3 regions of the Halanaerobium sp. genome follow, and region 1 is predicted to be linked to each of the others. Evidence: riboswitches for the same ligand, from Rfam matches in the RefSeq annotation. Region 1 holds a riboswitch; each other region holds the start of a gene.

Region 1 (3,282 bases):
GCCTCCAAAAAATTAAAATTCAAATCTATCACCCACTGAAGCCAGCTTGACTCGCTCACCAAAAGCTTCTTTAAATTTCATGGCTACCTCCCGCCCGGTACAGTGCACCGGAGCCAGAAGTTCAAAATCAATTTCCTTAAAATAGTCGATCAAATCTGTTATACTTTCTCTGCTGGCTCGCTTGAGGTGCATTCCACCTAAAATGGCAGCAATTTTTCTATTTCCAATTTCAGCTTTGATTTCATTAATTATATTTTTTACTCCCTTATGACTGCAGCCCAGCAGAATTACAATCCCACTTTCTGTTTCAATATATAAAGAAGTATCATCATTAAAGGGATCAGTAATTTCCTTGCCATCTTTTTCAACCACATATCGGGGATTGAGATAAGTCTCCTGTCGAGCCGGAATTTCTCCTGTATTATAAATACCTGCTGCTGCAGCGATTGCAGTTTCAGCTGCCTCAAAATTTTTAATTTCAGATTCTGCAAGCTCTGTTCCAATAAACTCGAGCTCAGATCCTACCTTTTTATATTTAGGCAGAAAAACTTCGCTGTGAGCAAAAACCCTGACCTGAGGATTAATTTTCAGCAGTTTCTTTAAACCACCTGTATGGTCATCATGACCGTGACTTAAAAAAACTGTATCAATTTTTCCCAAATCTATTCCCATTTTTTTGGTATTTAAAAACAGGACCTCTCCCTGACCAGTATCAAAGAGATACTCTTTCCCGTTATATTTAAAATAAAATGAAAGGCCGTGTTCAGCCAGCAGTTTTCTCTTTTCAACTGTATTTTCTGCTAAAATAGTAATTTCCAGGTTTTTAGCCAACTTAATTCACCTCGATTTAAATCATTATTATTTACTTATTATAAGTATACATTGCTTAAACGGCTTTTTCAATTAAATCTATTTGAACCGGGTACAAGTGATTTGAATCACTTGTACCCGGTTCAAAAGAGCTGATCAGGCCGGAAGAAAAAGTTGATTTTTATCTGCCGTTAAGTGAACTGCCCGAGGGGACTGTGGAAGGAAGCATTTTAGAACTTAGGTTGGAGTTAAAAGAAAACGAAAAAAAGGCAGCCAAAAAAAGAGTTGGCAGCCTTTTAGATAAGTTAAAAAATAAAAAGAGCTGATATTTTTTCCAGCTCTTTTTGCCTTTTATTTAAATTTAATATAAAACAGGGTTAATACTGTGTCTTAAATCAAGTTCTAAATTATTAACTGCAGCTCTAGCGGCAGGGTCAAGAATAAATTTCAAATCAAAAGTTAGCTTCTCTACTCCCCTATCTCCACTAAATTTAGCTGTAGTAGAATTTAGATTCTGCCAGTCAGAATTATTCTGCCCGGCCTTTCTGATTAAAACCTGTGCATTTAAATTTCTGTTATTCAAACGGAGATTCCAGTCAGTATTACTTAAAATTTCAATTTTTAGACCAGCCTCTACAATAATTTCTCTGCTGCCGTTGTAATTAGTCATTAGAAAAGTATAGTCAACATCTGCCTTCTCAAGCACCTCTACTCTTTGAAAAATAGGGATTCTGGCTTCTGCTGAGATACTTCTTTCAATTAATGTTTTTGGCTTCCCGGCAGCCTCAACTAAATCAGCAGTACCGAAAAAATTCAAAAATAGGATTAACAAAAGCAAAGTAAAACCACTGATCTTTTTAAAATTAAATTCCATCATTTCCTCCTTTTAGCAGCCGGCTATCTCTCCAAGAGACCCTCAGCTTTGTGTCCTTACCTCACGATAAGTTTACCTTTGTTAAAAAGAGCTCTTAACCCTTTATAGCATCTTTAAGTATATCAGGATTAGTAAATTTATGTCAAGTTATAATTTTCGGCAGTTATTTAAATTATTTTTGAATAATCACTGCCTGATTATTGCTGCTGAACTAACTCCGAAAATCAATAACAGTGCAATTAAATAAACGAAACTTTTTCTCATTATCTTACCCCTCAGTTAAATTTTTAATTCTTATTAAGCCTAAATTTAGACTCCGAATTATTTTAATTATAACAGAAGATTATTAAATTATAAATATTTTTTCAGCTTAATTTATTCGAGATTTCCAACAAAAAATGGCAGTAAGGCTTAACCCCACCACCATTTTTAAAGTATATTTAAATCAAACTATTGGATTTTATTTATAATAATCTATTTACGGTCTCATGGAATCAAAGAGCAGATCTGAGAATTCAGTATTCTGCATCATACCATTAAATTTTTCAGCTCCTTCGCCATAGGCAAAGACTGGTACTGAATTAAGTGTGTGGCCACCTGTTGAAGAATTGGCTCTAATTTCTGTATTGACAACTCCTGCCTGATACTCATTAGCTATAATTGAACCAATTTCGTATCCTACAAGATAAGAATACTTGATATTGCCTTCTTCATCCAGGATTAACTCATTAAATCTGGCAACTTCTGCGTCAGTTAGAGAAATATCAGCGTATTCTTCAAAAACAGACTTAACACTCTCTACAGTATATCCTTTACCATTTTCTTTTTCTGTCATCTGGCCCGCCATATACTCTGGAGAAACACCAATATTCATTAATGCTTCTTTTTCTATTGGCTCGGTTGCTGAAAAACCAAGAGTTTCATGGTCGGCAGTCACAATTACCAGGGTGTCTCCGTTTTTCTTAGCAAAATCCATTGCAACTTTAACACTTGCATCAAAATCAAGAGTTTCTGCAACTACACCAGGTACATCTGCTGCGTGTGCTGCATGGTCAATTCTTGCTCCCTCTGCCATTAAGAAGAATCCATCTTCGTCTTCAGAAAGAACTTCAATTGCCTTTTTAGTCATTGCTTCCATTGTAGGCTCATTAGATCCAAGATCATCCCGGTCATTAATATAGTTCATATAAGATTCATTAAACAGACCAAGAAGTTTTCCATTTAAATGTACAACTTTTTCTAACTGTGTTTTATCAGATACATACTGATAACCCTTTTCTTTTGCCTTAGCAATTAAATCTTCCCCGGCTTCTTCTTCCATAAAGTCTTCACGGCCACCACCGAGCATTACATCTACATTATTAGCAATAGCCTGCCTGGCAATTTCGCCGCCCATGCCTCTATCTTTTACTGAAGCAATAAAGGCAGCTGGAGTTGCATCTGTAACCATATTTGTACTGATTACACCAGTAGCTTTTTTTCTAACCTGAGCAAAATCTAACACAGAATCAAGTTCAGCACCATTTTTATTCATTGCAATTGCACCATTGTAAACCTTATGGCCGGTTGCCATTGCAGTTCCTGCTGCCGCTGAATCC
Region 2 (3,282 bases), on a different contig from region 1:
AAATACTTCTTCTAAAGATAATTCATTTGTATCTTTAACTGAATAACCAATTGAAATCGAAAATATATTGATTACATTATTTCCATTAAAATATTTACTCTGCTTTGATTTGATTCTCTGGTAAATCTTTTGGGCTTCACTACTAGCAGTATCTGGTAAAATCAAAGCAAATTCGTCTCCTCCGATTCTGGCTACAATATCTTCATCTCTGGTCGAGTCGGTTATCATTTGAGCAGCTGTAATAATATAATCATCTCCTGCCTGGTGACCAAAGTTATCATTGACATATTTCAAATTATCTAAGTCTGCGATCATAATTGTAATTGGCAGTTCGCGGCTGGAGTCCAATCTCTGCATCTCATTTTCAAAATACCTTCTATTATAAAGGCCGGTCATCTCATCGTGAAAAGATAAATACTGAATCTCATTTTCTTTAATTTTATTTTCTGTAATATCAAGAGAAGTTCCGACAATTTTTTCTGCTTCTCCTTTATCATTTATCACAGGAGTCAGCTTTGTCAGCCAGATTCTTTTCCCTGCAGGTAAATCAAGTTCTTCTTCATAACTTATAGTCTTTTTTTCAATCAGACACTGTCTGTAATTTGTTTCCAGCTCTTCACCAAAATCTTTTCCAAAAGCTTCAACTGGAGTTTTCCCTTTTATATCCTCGGTCTTCAATCCAGTAGCATTTTCATGAAAAGTATTTAGCCGTTGAAATTTCAATTCTTCATTTTCAACATTAATTAAAAATATTGCATTCTCTACATTATTGAAAATAGTCTCAAATTCTCGCGATAACTTTTCAAGTTTTAAACTGCTCTTTTTTCTTTCAGAAATATCTCTCACACTGACAATAATATTTTGCTTTTGTCCTTCAGTTTCAAGATTTAACATTTTTGCTTCATAATATTTCCTGGTATTATCTATCAAAAGACTGTATTCAAAAGCAACAGAATTTTTCTGGTTAAAAAGCGTATTAATCTTATCCTGATAGGTAGCGTAAGCTGCTTCAGTTAAAAATTCCTTAATATTTTTACCAAGCGCCTCTTTTTTCGGATAAAGTAATTTTGATTCATCTCCTGTCCAGAGGTCTAAAACATCCCCATTTTTGTTTATTAAAAATATCATATCCGGCACCGCTTCAATTATTCGCTGCAGATTATCCCGATTACGTCTCAGTTCATTTTCCAAAATATTCTGCTCAGTTATATCTTCTGCCTGACAAAAAATATTTTCTACAGCACCCTGTGCATTAAAAATTGGACTTTTCTTAATAGCAAGCAGTCTATTTTCACCATTAGAGTTTTTATACCATTTTTCATTTTTAATATCTTTTTTATCTAAAAATATCTCTATATTTTCTGCAATTACTTCCTCAGCCTCTTTAGGCTTTAAAATATCATAAATATATTGATCCCTAAACTTTTCTTCTTTTTTTCCTAAAAACAAAGCATAACTATGATTAACCATCTTATATGTATAAGGATCTTTGAAATACCAAATTTGTTGATCCAGGTTTTTGACAATTTCTTTATTAACTTTTTCCTCGATAATATAATCTACTTTCCTTTTTCCCATAATTATCTTGATATTATTTTTTAATTCATGATAATCAATCGGTCTGTTCAAAAAAAGTTCTCCATTCAAAAGCTGCTGATTTAACTCTTTTTTCTTAGAATCAGCGGTCAAAAAAATAATGGGAACATCATATTTTCTTTTTATTTTTTCAGCCAGTTGATAACCACTCAGCTTCCCAGCCAGCACTATATCAACAATCATTAATTGTGGTAACTTATTTTTATTTATATTTTCTATCTGTCTTAAAACTTCTTCTGCCTCAGAAAAATATTCTGCACTGTATTCTAAACTAGTTAAAATTTCTTTAATTTTTGCCCTATCAAATTTGGAATCCTCAACTACAAATATATCTTTCAAAGTTATCAGCTCCTATTAAAAATCCGGATTATCAATTACCGCTTCCTAATTTTTTTGATCTAAAATTAAATATAAGTAAACAAATTAATTTAATATACAATAATATAATAGCAAAAATAGCCAGCTAAAAACACTGGCTATTTTATCCTGAGGTAGATCTGACAATCATAGATTTAATCCTTAGATTCAGATTTTTGCGTCACAGACTTTCGCCTGTTTTGCCCTTAAAATTAAATTTTAAATTTTTTAAATACCATTATTAATAGTATTCGTTATTAGCAGGAAAATTCCTTTATTTAAAAATAAATTTCTCCATCCTGCTAGCAGCGGCTGAGTAGAGACCTCTGCTAAAGAATGGAGAATTGATTAGGGAAAGTTATAATAATCCAGTTAAACTGGATTTTTTGCTTTAAATTAATTTATTTAAATCACCTTATTAAGATAAAACTGCTTTCTAAATTATAATAACATTAATGTCTAAAGTGCCTCTTACCGGTAAAGACCATAGCAATTCCTAATTCATTACAGGCTTCAATTACCTGCTCATCACGAATTGAGCCGCCTGGCTGAATAATTGCTTTGATTCCCAGCTCAGCTGCCTTTTCTACAGCATCCGGGAAGGGGAAGAAAGCATCTGAAGCCACAACTCCACCTTCCTGACGGCCATCAGCTTTGCGGCCGGCAATAATTATCGAATCAACTCTGCTCATCTGACCGGCACCAACACCAACTACCATTTCATCTTTGGCCATTACAATTGCATTTGACTTAACATGTTTTACTACCTTCCAGGAAAATAGAAGGTCTTCAATCTGCTCCTTGGTTGGAGCTTTTTCAGTTACTACCTCTAAATCTTCAGCAGTAGTCTGCGCTAAATCTCTGTCCTGAACTAAAAGGCCACCGGTTACTTTTTTCATGCTGTAGCCCGGCTTCTCACGGTTAATAGAAAGCTCTCCAGTTTTTAAAATCCGCATCTTATCAGAGCGCTCTTTTAAAATTTCTAAAGCCTCAGCTTCATAATCAGGAGCGATTACAACTTCGATAAATTTATCCTGATCGGCAATTTCCCTGGCTGTTGCTGCATCAATTTTCCTGTTGGCAGCGACAATTGAACCAAAGGCAGATAGAGGATCACCTGCATGGGCATTAACAAAAGCATCTTTTAAATTATCTGCTTCTGCTATACCACAGGGGTTGGCATGTTTGATTACTGCGGCTGCCGGCTTAGCTTCAAATTCCTTGATCAGCTCTAAAGCTCCATCTGTATCATTGATATTGTTGTAGGACATTCCCTTTCCGTGCAGCTGCTCAGCCGTAGAAATGGAGGGCTCATTCTGCTCTTCTTCT
Region 3 (3,282 bases), on a different contig from region 1:
AGATTTAAAAAATGTTTTAAATAATCACGAAATAGAGGAGTTAAAAAATGTAGAATCGGAAAGTAGTAGTTAAGAATAGTTTAGGTTAGGAGGGAAAGTTTATGGAATTGGACCAGACAAAAAAAGATATCCTAAAAGAGGTAGCAAATATCGGAGCTGGAAATGCAGCTACTGCTTTTTCGGGAATGATTGGACAGGAGATTAATATGACTGTCCCCAAAGTAGAACTGGTTAAGATACAGGATTTACCAGCAATCACTGGCGATGAAGAAGAATTTATTGCCTGTATCATGATTAATTTTTCTGGTGAGATCTCTGGGAAAATTTTGCTGGTTGTTGATATGGAAAATGTTGAAAAAATGTTAAAGCTGATTTTTTCAACTGATGATCTACCGGGCAAGGAAATGCAGCATTCTGCGCTTAATGAACTGGGAAATATTCTGAGTGGAGCCTATTTAAAAGCTATCAATGATTTTACTGATCTGGCTCTAGACCAGAGTGTGCCGGCAATGGCTTATGATATGGCAGCTGCAGTTTTAAGCTCTTCTGTGATCGATTACAGTCAGACAGAAGACCATATTTTACTGCTGGAGACTGAATTTATTACCGAAGAAGAGAAGTTGGAACTTTTTTATTTTTTCATTCCAGAAAGAGACTCACTTGATTTTCTTTTCCAAAGACTGGTAGGTGGTAGTTTTGCCTAGTCTGGATCAGGTAGCAGAAAAACTGGTTGTTAAAATGGCTGACCATGCCATTGGTGATGAGAATACAGTTTTAGCAACTCTAGGACTTGGTTCCTGTATCGGGATTGCACTTTATGATAAATTTTCTAAGGTAGGGGGGCTTGTTCATATAATGCTGCCCGAAAATCCCGGGGGCAAAAAAATTGTTAAATATGCAGATACAGGGATTCCTTTTTTAATTACAGAAATGGAAGCTGCCGGGGCCAGAAAAAGACGCCTTGCTGCTAAAATTGTTGGTGGTGCAGGAATGTTTAAGTCTGAAAGTGGAGATTCAGTGATGAAAATCGGCGAAAGAAATATTGAAGCTGTTAGAGAAGTTTTAAAAGATGAAGGAATTAAAGTGACAGGTAGTGATGTGGGTAAAGACTATGGTCGTTCAATGTACTTTTATCTTGATGACGGCCGAGTCGAGGTTAAATCATTCAGTCGTGACTTGATTACCATTTAAATTTATTATATAGTAAAAAAAGGAATCGAATAAAAATCTATAATTTTTGGATAAATTATTCTTTACTATTGTAAATAAAAATCATTTCTGTTATTATATAATGTAATAGCAGATATTATTTAGAGGAGGTAATTTTTAAATGCCTAGAGTGTTAATAGTTGATGATGCAGCATTTATGAGATTAAATTTAAAAAATATATTAAAAGATGAATTTGAAATAGCAGGTGAAGCTGAAAATGGCAAAGAAGCAGTAGAATTATATCAGGAGTTAAGTCCGGATATTGTTACAATGGACATCACAATGCCTGTGATGGATGGACTGGAAGCCATTAAAGCAATTCAGGATATAGACCCTGGAGCTCAGATTGTTGTTTGTAGTGCCATGGGACAGCAGAAAATTGTTATTCAGGCGATTGAAATGGGTGCCAAAGATTTTATTGTTAAACCATTCAAAAAAGATAGAGTAATGGAGTCCTTAAAAAAGCTGCTATAAAATGAATTATTATTTTTTTATTTAATATGTGTTGAATAAGTGATAATTTTATAAAATTAATATAAAGTTTTATATAGGCAAAATTAGCGAAAGCTGATGACGCAAAGTTATGGGTCTAAGATATTTTATTATGGCTGCCAGACTGTACACTTAAAAATCTATAGTGAAAAACTGTAGATTTTTTCATTCTATGGGGGTATAAAATATGGATAATTTAGAAATTATAACCAGCGCGCTTGCTGGTTCTGCCCGGAGAGGTGAATTAATTGCTAATAATTTAGCAAATGTGAGCACCCCCGGTTATAAAAGACAGGATATTGATTTTAAAAGAGCTTTAAAAAAGGAAATGGATTCTTCAGATTCTATTAATCTTAAAACTACTCAGGACAATCATTTAGCTTTTAGCCGTCAATATTCTGCTGTTCAAAACTCTGAAAACAGCCGAATGAGCAGAAATGACGGCAATAGTGTGGATATTGAGGTGGAAATGGCTGAACTTGCCAAAAATACTATTTATTATAATGTGATGACTAAACGAGCTGCCGGATATTTTTCTACTTTAAATCAGGTTATTCAGCAGGGAGGTAAATAATAATGTTTAAAGGAATAGATATTAGTGCTTCTGGTCTTACAGCTCAGAGGCTAAGAATGGACACAATCTCTTCTAATATTGCTAATGCCGAAACAACCAGAGATGAGGATGGCAATACATACAGACGGAAAATTCCTATTTTTAAAGAAAAGCTGGAAAATCAGATGGGTTCGGGTCTCGGTTCTACTGCCGGTGGTTTTGAATCTGCAGGAGTGGAAATTAGTGAAATTTCAGAAGACCAATCTCCTTTTCGGCTTGAATATCGACCTGAGCATCCTGATGCAAATGAAGAAGGTTATGTTGAACTTCCCAATGTCAGTGTGATGACCGAAATGGTTAATATGATAGATGCCAGCAGGGCATATGAAGCAAATATTCAGGCGATTTCTAATTATAAGAGTATGGCAAACAGTGCTCTAAACATCAGCACTTAATTAAGGAGTGAAAAAGATGGAGATTAATCCTGTTAAGTTCCAGAGTGGATTCGAAAATTTCTCAATACAAAAGGAAGAAAAAAACAAAAATGTTCAGGCTTTCTCAGATCTATTTAGAGAAAAATTGAACGAAGTTAATCAGCTGCAGAAAGATTCGCAGGCCGTGACAGCCAGTTTTGCCGCTGGAGAAACTGATAGTGTGCATGATGTAATGATTGCTGCTGAGAAAGCAAAATTAGCAGTCAATCTAACAACCGCAGTTCAGACCAAAGTAATTGATGCATATAATGAAATTATGCGTCTGCAGGTTTAATTTAAGATGATAGAACAAAGAGCATTTACGGAAGAGGTATAATGATGGCCGAATTTTTGACAAACTATAAGGAAGAAATTCAGGATACATGGCAAAAATTAAATAAAAACATTCAAATTATAATTATTATTCTCACAGTATTAATGACCGGAGCTTTTGGCTATCTTATCTTCAGGGGAACTTCTACCAGTTATCAGCCTCTTTTTACCAATCTTTCAACAGATGATACAGCTGCAATAGTTCAGAGACTGGATGAAAA

Evidence for each region. Region 1 has a riboswitch for cyclic di-GMP ahead of CI949_RS08385 (hypothetical protein). Riboswitches for the same ligand answer to the same signal wherever they lie in the genome.
Region 2: linked by a shared signal. The riboswitch ahead of CI949_RS04080 (diguanylate cyclase domain-containing protein) and the one ahead of CI949_RS08385 (hypothetical protein) in region 1 are both predicted to bind cyclic di-GMP.
Region 3: linked by a shared signal. The riboswitch ahead of flgB (flagellar basal body rod protein FlgB) and the one ahead of CI949_RS08385 (hypothetical protein) in region 1 are both predicted to bind cyclic di-GMP.

The regions. Positions count from the first base shown of each region.
Region 1 covers NZ_QBLR01000062.1:916-4,197, forward strand. Annotated here, with positions in the region: gene CI949_RS08375 (MBL fold metallo-hydrolase) at 13-831, opposite strand; gene CI949_RS08380 (DUF3006 family protein) at 966-1,136, shown strand; gene CI949_RS08385 (hypothetical protein) at 1,172-1,684, opposite strand; cyclic di-GMP riboswitch class I at 1,696-1,771, opposite strand; gene CI949_RS08390 (alkaline phosphatase) at 2,163-3,282, opposite strand, start outside.
Region 2 covers NZ_QBLR01000020.1:26,138-29,419, reverse strand. Annotated here, with positions in the region: gene CI949_RS04080 (diguanylate cyclase domain-containing protein) at 1-1,935, opposite strand, end outside; cyclic di-GMP riboswitch class I at 2,084-2,168, opposite strand; gene purH (bifunctional phosphoribosylaminoimidazolecarboxamide formyltransferase/IMP cyclohydrolase) at 2,406-3,282, opposite strand, start outside.
Region 3 covers NZ_QBLR01000014.1:805-4,086, forward strand. Annotated here, with positions in the region: gene CI949_RS02955 (chemotaxis protein CheW) at 1-73, shown strand, start outside; gene CI949_RS02960 (chemotaxis protein CheC) at 102-704, shown strand; gene CI949_RS02965 (chemotaxis protein CheD) at 688-1,191, shown strand; gene CI949_RS02970 (response regulator) at 1,331-1,684, shown strand; cyclic di-GMP riboswitch class I at 1,751-1,834, shown strand; gene flgB (flagellar basal body rod protein FlgB) at 1,890-2,276, shown strand; gene flgC (flagellar basal body rod protein FlgC) at 2,279-2,710, shown strand; gene fliE (flagellar hook-basal body complex protein FliE) at 2,727-3,023, shown strand; gene fliF (flagellar basal-body MS-ring/collar protein FliF) at 3,068-3,282, shown strand, end outside.